One region of the Sporosarcina sp. P17b genome, then DNA from elsewhere that is predicted to be linked to it. Evidence: riboswitches for the same ligand, from Rfam matches in the RefSeq annotation. Region 1 holds a riboswitch; each other region holds the start of a gene.
The links. A riboswitch is a leader RNA that binds a small molecule or an ion and turns the genes downstream of it on or off. The one in region 1 is predicted to bind cobalamin.

Region 1 (3,287 bases):
AACTGTGACCAGAATCCAATTGGGATATTGAATAAGTAATTGAGTCCGGCGTTAATCTGAACCGCACCGAATCCAAGTGATGTAGCTACACCAAAAACAGTAGCGAATATCGCGAATACGTCAATAACCGTCCCTAGTTTTCCGTCCACACGGTCACCAAAGATTGGACGAAGTGTTGCGGAGATTAAGCCGGGTTGCCCTTTACGGAACTGGAAGTACGCTAATGCTAAAGCCGTCATACCGTAAACGGACCACGCATGGAATCCCCAGTGGAAAAATGTTTCGCGCATTGCTTCTTTATAAGCGGCTTTCGTTTCAGGAGCTGTTGTAGCAGGGTCTACTGCATAATGCGATAGTGGTTCTGCTGCCCCATAGAATACAAGACCGATCCCCATACCTGCTGAAAATAACATAGCAAGCCATGAAAATAATGAAAATTGTGGTCTATCCGTATCTTTCCCCAATCGGATTCTACCGATCGGACTGAATATTAAATATACTGAAACGAAGAACAACATGGAAACAGTCAGTAAATAGTACCAACCAAATGAATTTGAAATAAAGTTCTTTATAGTAGATGTGATTTCTTCGAAGTGCACGGGCGCAATCACGCCGTAACCGACTGCCAATACGACAGCCACTAACGTAATATAGAATGATATCGATACTTTTTTCATATATCCTCCTTGTATTTTATCTTATTTCCCACGTATGAGTTGAATAATTGCGTCGTCTTTGTAAAATTACAGACATACACTTAACACTACCCACATTCGTAGCGTGTAAACGTTAAAATTTTTATATGTCCTTTACGGTCTCATTACTACAATGATTCATAGGAAAAACATTTTTTTCACGCACTGATGTGGAATTCGGCTATAAACTGGATTATTTTTGCGGAACTTCGTGTCGGATGCATTATGACAGTGTACAACACTTAGTGAAGAATTTCCACGTATAGCAGTGTTCAGTGTTCTTGTAACGTAAGAAAGTACGGCCGTGTTATACTAAAGAAACAAAAGATATGAGGAGGAGACTACCATGCAATATTCACAACCTAAAATGCTTCAGCTTGTAAAACATAGTCCCGAGTTGAACAGACGTTTGAAAGAGATCATGAAAGAGCATGAACTTGAAAAAAGCTTTGCTTTGAAAGCACTCTACCACGCAGAAGTGAAAGACGGCGGAGTGTATCAGCGGGATTATCAGGAACTGTAAGCATGCACTCGATTGTATAGCACGCGATGAAATAAATAATATTCACAAAAAAACCGATGAAAGAATTTTTCATCGGTCTTTTATACTATTCTTTTGAAATAACAAAAAGTAGCAAGCAAGCTTGTGATATACTATTGTAAAATTGAATAGAATATTTTGGTTCTTTACATTACTGTAAAGATGAAAAAGGAAACAGGTGAAATTCCTGTACGGTCCGGCCACTGTAAATGGGAAGTATCTTCAGAATACCACTGGTGAAAAACTGGGAAGGTTGAAGATGTGATGATCCATAAGTCAGGAGACTTGCCAAAATAACATGCGTTACGCCTCCCAGGAAGAGGTATGCATATTGTATTGGATGTAATAAGTTAGTAGCTGAAGTCCGTCTATACATAGTGCCCTTGTCTCTTTCTGGAGGCAAGGGCTTTTTTGTGTTCAATTTACCAAACTAGGACGAGGGGGAATTGATTTGTTTAAGCGTTATGTATCCATCATGGCAAGTGTTTTACTAGCAGTAACGATGCTGTTACCTGGAAGTAGTTCAGTTGCTTTAGCTAATACGGAGGTTCAGCAGACTAACACGAGCATGCAAGCTGCTACTTATACGATAGATATAGAAGTAGAAGGCTTAGCGGGTGTGATTTTAAAGGAACCGATTCAAATTACAGAGGGACAAAATGCATTAGATGCGCTGAAGAAAGCATTGGATAGTAAAAGCATAGACTACTCAATCACAGAAAGTGAATGGGGAGCTTATGTATCTTCTATTAATAATGAAGAAGCAGGAAAATTAGGCGGTTGGGATGGTTGGAATTATACAGTAAACGGACAAGCTCCTTCTGTTGGAGCCGCTTCTTATGTGTTAAAGAATACTGACGTTGTAAAGTTCTTCTATGGTCGTTGGGCTGCTATCTCTACGACTACGCAAGTCATAGAACATAGTGAAAGTCCTACAATTACAGTAAATCTAATTGGAGATACCTTTACACCAGCAGCGCTAGAACCGAAAAATTGGACTATAGGACAGTCTAATTTGACAATTTCTAAAGTTACTCAAGATACGGATCAGCAAGTAACAATTCAATTAAACGGCAAAGTGGGACGTGAAAATTTCTCGCTAGTTGCATCGGAAGCAACCGTTGTTGGGAAAGCTGCAGACGCACTGCAAATTACGGTAGTTTCGAGTCAGGCACGCGTACCTGAAGCGATTAAGAAAGTTACAGATTATATACTGAGTAAATCTGTTTCGAGCGAATGGACAGCAGTTGGTTTAGCAAAAGCTGGAGTAGTTGTACCGGAAAGCTATGAAGAAATATTCGAACAAAATGTTCAACAACAAATTGTTGCGAACTTGGAACGACTAAAAATAACAGATGCAGAACGTTTGACGATAGCGGCAGCAGCGATAGGGAGAAACCCCCAAAATATTAATGGTATCGATTTACTCGATAAAATTTATAACAGTATAGATATACGAAACGTGGATACAATGATTCGCCAAGGAACGAATGGTTTGATTTTTGCGTTGGTCGCGCTCGATACGAAAAATTATGAAGTTCCTAAAGATGCAAAATGGAATCGTGAAAAGATAGTTAAGGCCCTATTAAGTTATCAAAGGACAGACGGTGCATGGAGTTTGTCCACAAGCAATACAGGCACTGCGAGTTATGATATGACGGCAATGGCTCTCATTGGATTAGCTCCTTACAATGAGCAACCCGCTGTTAAAAAAGCTGTCGAGAAAGCAGTAACTTTTCTATCTGAAAGTCAAGGTCCTACTGGTGGATATAATGAAACGTTCGTTGGTGGCATTTCTAGTGAAGCCACTTCGCAAGTCATTATTGGATTAACAGCAAATAACATCGATCCACAAGGTGAACAATTTACAAAGAACGGTATTAACTTGATAGATCACTTGTTAAGCTTCCAAACCGATAACGGAGGTTTCAAGCATACTATGACAGGTTCAACAGACGGAATGGCTACAGAGCAAGCGATTCAAGGCCTCGTCGCATTTGATCTATTTACAAAAGGTGAAGGCCGTCTGTACGATTTCTCGGAGCAATCAA
Region 2 (3,287 bases), on a different contig from region 1:
AACACCGAACCACCAAGCAGAATCATTAACTTACGTTGTTTTACATTGACTCCAAGGTGATGCGCACGTTCTTCACCAAATAGTAAAGCATTCAACTCGCGACGATTCAGCCACAACATGAACGACCCGATGATGAAAAATGGCAGAACCATCGTAATATATTTCCATCCACGCATCGATACGCTACCAAGCAACCAACCTACAATTTGGCGGAGTTCTTCTTGCGTTAATGCAATCATCAGCGACAGTACCGAGCCAAGGAATGAGCCAAATATGATTCCTGTTAATATAATCGTTTCCATTTTCATTGAACGGTCGACCAGACGCGCGAAACCGATTACTAGAAACATCGTCAAAGCGGCACCGATCATACTAAATACGGGTAAGGTGAATGCGCCAAGTACCGGTAGCGAAATACCAAAAAAGAGTGTGATCACGGCGCCGACAGAGGCACCGGATGACACTCCGAGGGTGTAAGGATCAGCTAATGGATTTTTCAGTAGCCCTTGGAAAGCGGCTCCTGAAATAGCAAGTGATGCACCGACAATTCCTGCCAGTAATACACGCGGCATCCGGATCTTCCACAATATATTACTTGCAGTCGCATCTGAATGATTCCATAGCGTCTCTATTGGTATTTTCACTGTACCGATCGATACGCCGAGCCAGATTGCCACAAGCAATGTGGCAATCGACACGACATAGGCGAGAGCGGTTTTATTCACCGAATACCTCAGGATAGATTGCTTTCGCAAACAATTCTAATCCATCAGCTAAGCGTGGACCTGTACGGCTTGTGATATCTTCATCCAGTTGAATGACTTGATCTTCTTTGATCGCAGTCACCGCATCAAACCCGTCACGCGTTTTAATATTTTCTACGACGTTTGGAACGTAGCTATACATAGCCAAAATAACATCCGGATTTTCATCTACAATCGTTTCAGGGCTGATCATAATCCAACCTTCTTCTGTCACGATGTTTTCAGCGTGAATCATATCCAAGAATTGCTGTGGGAACGTCCCTTTTCCTGGTGTATAGATCTCAGGTGCATCGGAGTTTTCAACAAACACGCGCTTCTTGTCTGTAATATCCGCTGCTTTCTTTTCGATATCTGCAATTTTTGTTTTCATATCTTCGACGATTTGATTAGCTTCTGCATTTTTGTCCATCACTTCACCAATCATTTCAATCGATGCATACGTCTCGTCAAATGTACCCGCATTCGGAACGACGATCACTGGAATGCCAGCGTCACGAATTTGGTTCAAACCTTCTTCACTTGAACCCATCATCATTTCGTGTGCAAATACTGCTTCTGGCTGCAATGAAATCACTTTTTCCACATTGACCGTGAAGTCCCCTACTGTATCAAGTTCTGCTACTTCTTCAGGAAAGTCATCGTTTTCTGTTACAGCGATTACTTTATCTCCTGCATCGATACCAAATAAAATTTCTGTGTTGCTTGGAATTAATGAAATTACAGTTTCAGGTGCTTGTTCCAATGTAATTTCTTCGCCCGCTGCATCTGTCAGCGTATATGGATAACTTGTTGTATCCGTTGATTGTGTATCTGTTTTCGTTTCTTCGCCAGCTGGATTTTCATCTGCCGGTGTTTCTTCTTTTTTGCTGTCGTTGCCGCATGCTGCAAGTACAAGTACCGCAAGCATCGCCGTCAGCAAAAGTTGCCAAAACTTCTTCATGTGTGTTCCTCCTTTGATATGTGTGTTTCATTACGCGATCCGCAGACATTAAAAAAACCCTTCGATAGGTCGAAGGATGAGGTGGGATGAAATCAGGGTGTGATTTCTTCCACTGTACCTATCCTCGTAGGTTGCTGCGGAACTTCATTTTCTTAAAAAGGCAGGTGACCTGGCTTGTGCATAGCACGTACAGTGGCGGGACCGCATCGGATTTGAACCGATTTCGCTTTTCATCTCGTTAATTAGAGAACCTTTTCGAAAGATATGTAATTATGACTTATTATAGCGATAATAGTGTTGGTTGTACAGGGGGTAGGCGGAGATTGGAACGTGTTTGGGAGTGAGGCTCCAGCAGGGGGACGCTTTCCTGAGGGGCCGCGATGAGCCCTCCCGAACGCGTCCGCCTGGAACGCAGCGAAACGTTGCTCTCCCCTTCCTCCTCAAAAAGCGAAAACAAAAAAGCCAAGCAGTAAACCCGCTTGGCCACTTTCAACATATTACATTCTTTCAGGTGCTTCGACGCCTACCAATTTCAACGCATTCGCAATCGTCGTTTTCGTTGCCGTAATCAAAGCCAAGCGTGCTTCGGAAAGCTCCTTGTTCTCAGGATCCAACACTTTGTTCGCATTATAGAAACTATGGAAGCTTGCTGCTAGCTCTTGGATATACGTCGTCACACGGTGCGGTGCACGCATGCGAGCCGAGTCGCTAATGAGTTTTGGGAAATCTCCAAGCTTCTTCAACAACTCTAATTCTTTTTCATCTTGCAATAGCGTGACGTTCTCTGTCGACGCCACTACGTTTTGCTCTTTCGCCTGACGCAAGATCGAACAAATTCGCGCGTGCGCATATTGTGCGTAGTACACAGGGTTTTCGTTGGATTTGGAAACAGCCAAGTCCAAGTCGAAGTCCATTTGTGCATCACCTGAGCGCATCGCGAAGAAATAACGTACAGCGTCTAGGCCGACTTCTTCTACGAGTTCACGTAGTGTGACCGCTTTTCCTGTGCGCTTGCTCATCTTGAACTTTTCTCCGTCTTTATAGAGCTGAACCATTTGTGCCACTTCTACTTCTAGCGTATCGCGATCATAGCCAAGTGCTTGAATCGCTGCTTTCATACGCGGAATATAGCCATGGTGGTCTGCTCCCCAGATGTTGATGAGTTTATCAAATCCGCGACTCAGTTTATCTTGGTGATAAGCGATGTCCGGAGTTAAGTATGTGAATGAACCGTCTTGTTTGATCAGTACACGGTCTTTGTCGTCACCAAATGTAGTCGAGCGGAACCAAGTTGCACCGTCTTCTTCATAGACATGGCCATTTTCACGAAGTTTAGTAAGCGCAACTTCGATCTTGCCGTTGTTATATAGTGACGTTTCCGAGAACCAGTGGTCGAAATGAACGCGGAAATCTGCCAAGTCTTTTTTCAGTTTGTCCAATTCGATATTCAAGCCGTGCTCACGGAAAAATGCAAGTCGCTCTTCTTCTGACACATGGACGTACTTGTCGCCATATTGTTCAACGAGGCCTTTTGCGATTGTGATGATATCTGCACCGCGATAGCCGTCTTCTGGCATTTCTTT
Region 3 (3,287 bases), on a different contig from region 1:
ATTCATGTGTAGATGCTGACATATTTTGTAGTATTTCTGTACACAAATTACTAGAATAAATAATTCCTTCATGCTTATTAGCGTTCATACGGTTTACTTCGTCGCGGTAAAACATGAATGGTGTTCCTGTCTCCAGCTGGCTACGTAGGATACGTTTCATGATTTCAATCGCTGAAACCGTCTCTCTCGATAGATCTTCATTGCGGACACATTCTTCATACTTCTCGCGGAATGTTCCTTGTCCTTTTGTTTCATCATAAAAATCTTCCAATGAATAGCCCATTTTCGTGCGAACTTCATGTGGATCGAATAAATGCCAGTCTTCACGGGACTCGACTTTCTCCATGAACAAGTCCGGCAAGCATACGCCTGTGAAAATATCATGTGCGCGTAAACGGTCATCCCCGTTATTGAGCTTGAGGTCGAGGAACGTGAAGATATCTTGATGCCATACGTCGAGATAAACGGCTACGGCACCTTGACGTTGACCGAGTTGATCGACACTGACTGCTGTGTTGTTCAGCTGTTTGATCCAAGGAAGAACACCGCTTGACGCACCTTCGAAACCACGAATCGATGCACCGCGTGAACGAACTTTCCCCATATAGACGCCGATCCCGCCACCGAATTTCGACAAGTTTGCGATATCGGTGTTGCTGTTGTAGATTCCTTGCAGTGAATCATCTACTGTATCGATAAAGCAGCTTGATAGCTGACCGTGCATCTTACCTGCGTTCGACAATGTAGGCGTCGCTACCGTCATGTACAAGTTGCTCATCGCCCAATACGCTTCGCCGACTTTATGAATACGGTCTACTGTTTCGTCTTGCATTAACGTCATCGCGATGATTAACCAGCGCTCTTGCGGAAGCTCTACGGACTGCTTCTTAAAGTTTACTGTTACATAGCGGTCTACCAATGTTTTCAAACCGATATATGTGAATAATAGGTCACGAGAAGGATCAAGTAGCTTACCGATTTCCTGCAGCTCGTCCTGGCTGTACTTTTCAGTCAAAACGGGTGTATATAAACCTTGTTCCACCAAGCGTTCTACATTTTTCGCAAAATCGGTATAAACATCCGCTCCACGCAATGCTTTTTGCTTTGCATAGACGTCGAATAAATAAATACGCGCCGCTACAAACGTCCAATACGCATTCGCTTCATCAATACGGCTTAAAGACTCTAGCACCATAGCGTTTGTCCACTCAGTTGCTGAGCTTGCGGGGTGACGCTCTTGGAATTTCTCACTCGCTTCGATCAACGGTTCAATTTGTTTCTTGCCGAATTCCTGTTGTAAGTTTTCCATCAATAAATTAAGTCCCACAGATTCTTGAATAATAGCCATTATATCCGCTCCCTTTAGTTAATTAATTCGGTTATGTACTAAATAAAAAAACTCCCGATATAATCGGGAGTCGTCGATTGACGTGTAGTAGATAGCGGAAAGTTTTAGGCAGACTGAAAAAAGACTGCTTTGTGCTTTCACTCTCCAACCCCGAAGAATGTTTTGCTGAGATGACTGGCAGGTCTACTGGCTGGCACATCGTTCTTCCATCTTTCCTTCCCGCCGAAGCAGTGGTTTTCATAAGATAGTCGTCCGTGCCCTCAGTTGCGGGGGCAGCTCCGTTAGTGGCGGATTCCCTTTTAAACGTGGTGGGTACCAATTCATCTAAATGCTGTTATACACTATATATAGTGTGTTGATTCATATACAACCCTAACATGTTGTGTTCAAACATGCAAAACAAAAATCGAACCGATGTTCAGAATCCTTCTTCTGAACTACGATTCGATTTTTCTTATTCAGTATTTTATAGTATATCAAACTTTTTACTTCTTGACTAAATTGTTTGTGTGAACGTTTTTAAATAGATTGTGAAATTAGTTAGGAGAAGGGATTTCCGCTTCAGCAGGGGGACGCTTTCCGGAGGGCGTGGCCTGAGCCAAGCGAACAGCGAAGGGTTCGCTTTGCCGTATTTCTGAGTACTTTGCAGAAATTAAGGCACCTGTCCAGGGTCTCAGACTCACGCTGATCCTCCCGGAGTCGCCCCCTGCTTCCGCTACAATCCTACTTTCTAACGTAGACCACCTAGAAACTTCACTGTTTTTTAGTACCAGTTCAAAGTCTCAAGAACGTAAGGCCAAAGTTCACAACTTGAAAATCCTGATATCATCTATCAATATCACAAACGATCTTCCGCTCTTTCAGCTGTTTCTTCCCAACATTCTGCTCCTTTTAGGCCAGGGATGCTAGCTGATTTGAAGACGGGGTTTCTGCCAGCTTTTCGTTGTTTGGTGAAGTCGTCGAGTACTTTGAAGGCGATTTTGCCTAGGAGTAGAATAACGACTAGGTTGATGATGGCCATTAGTCCCATGAATAGGTCAGCCATGTCCCAGACTATTTGTACTTTTGCAACAGCTCCGAAAAAGACCATTGCGAGTACGAGTACTTGATAGATTCGTTTCCACATGACGTTGGCGTTGATGAATTCGATGTTCGTTTCGCCATAGTAGTAGTTACCGATGATGGAACTGAAAGCGAAGAACATGATCGCTACGGCGATGAAGTATGGTGCCCATGCGCCTACGTGTACTTCCATGGATGCTTGTGTCAATAAGATACCATTCGTTTCGCCTGATTGGTACAAGCCGCCTAGTAAGATAATGAAGGCAGTTGCTGAACAGATGATGATAGTATCGAAAAATACACCTAATGATTGTACGAGTCCTTGTTTTGCTGGGTGCGATACGTTCGCTGTCGCTGCTGCGTTTGGTACACTACCCATACCTGCTTCATTGGAGAAGAGACCTCGGCGTACACCTTGCATCATTGCCATACCGATTCCGCCACCCATGATTTCCTTAATTCCAAATGCGTGCTCAACAATTAATGCGATCATCGCTGGAACTTCTGTAATGTTCAATATTACAATATACAAGGCCACGATAATATAAAATGTTGCCATTACAGGGACGATTGTCTGCGTTACTTTAACAATACGTTGCACACCGCCAAAGACGATTACTGCCGTCAGGACAATGAGTCCAACTCCTACAGCCCAATGCGGAATGCCGAATACGTCAGTGAACGATTGACTGATTGTGTTTGATTGCACTGCGTTAAAGATGAACCCAAAACACATCGTCAATAAAATCGCGAAGACGATACCTAGTTTCCGCCAACCGAGTGCTTTTTGCATGTAATATGCGGGTCCTCCGCGGAAAGTATCGCCATCTTTCACTTTATATACTTGTGCCAATGTACTTTCAATGAAGGCAGTTGC

Region 2: it holds a riboswitch for cobalamin, as region 1 does, so the genes downstream of both, CSV76_RS06420 (ABC transporter substrate-binding protein) here and CSV76_RS09095 (DUF4430 domain-containing protein) in region 1, are expected to answer to the same signal.
Region 3: it holds a riboswitch for cobalamin, as region 1 does, so the genes downstream of both, CSV76_RS06020 (ribonucleoside-diphosphate reductase subunit alpha) here and CSV76_RS09095 (DUF4430 domain-containing protein) in region 1, are expected to answer to the same signal.

Annotation. Positions count from the first base shown of each region.
Region 1 is NZ_PDYP01000006.1:66,788-70,074, forward strand. It holds gene CSV76_RS09085 (glycine betaine uptake BCCT transporter) at 1-677, opposite strand, end outside; gene CSV76_RS17540 (hypothetical protein) at 1,042-1,218, shown strand; cobalamin riboswitch at 1,359-1,543, shown strand; gene CSV76_RS09095 (DUF4430 domain-containing protein) at 1,688-3,287, shown strand, end outside.
Region 2 is NZ_PDYP01000004.1:131,172-134,458, reverse strand. It holds gene CSV76_RS06425 (FecCD family ABC transporter permease) at 1-725, opposite strand, end outside; gene CSV76_RS06420 (ABC transporter substrate-binding protein) at 718-1,704, opposite strand; cobalamin riboswitch at 1,847-1,974, opposite strand; gene argS (arginine--tRNA ligase) at 2,202-3,287, opposite strand, start outside.
Region 3 is NZ_PDYP01000004.1:46,379-49,665, reverse strand. It holds gene CSV76_RS06020 (ribonucleoside-diphosphate reductase subunit alpha) at 1-1,309, opposite strand, end outside; cobalamin riboswitch at 1,508-1,684, opposite strand; gene CSV76_RS06015 (alanine/glycine:cation symporter family protein) at 2,187-3,287, opposite strand, start outside.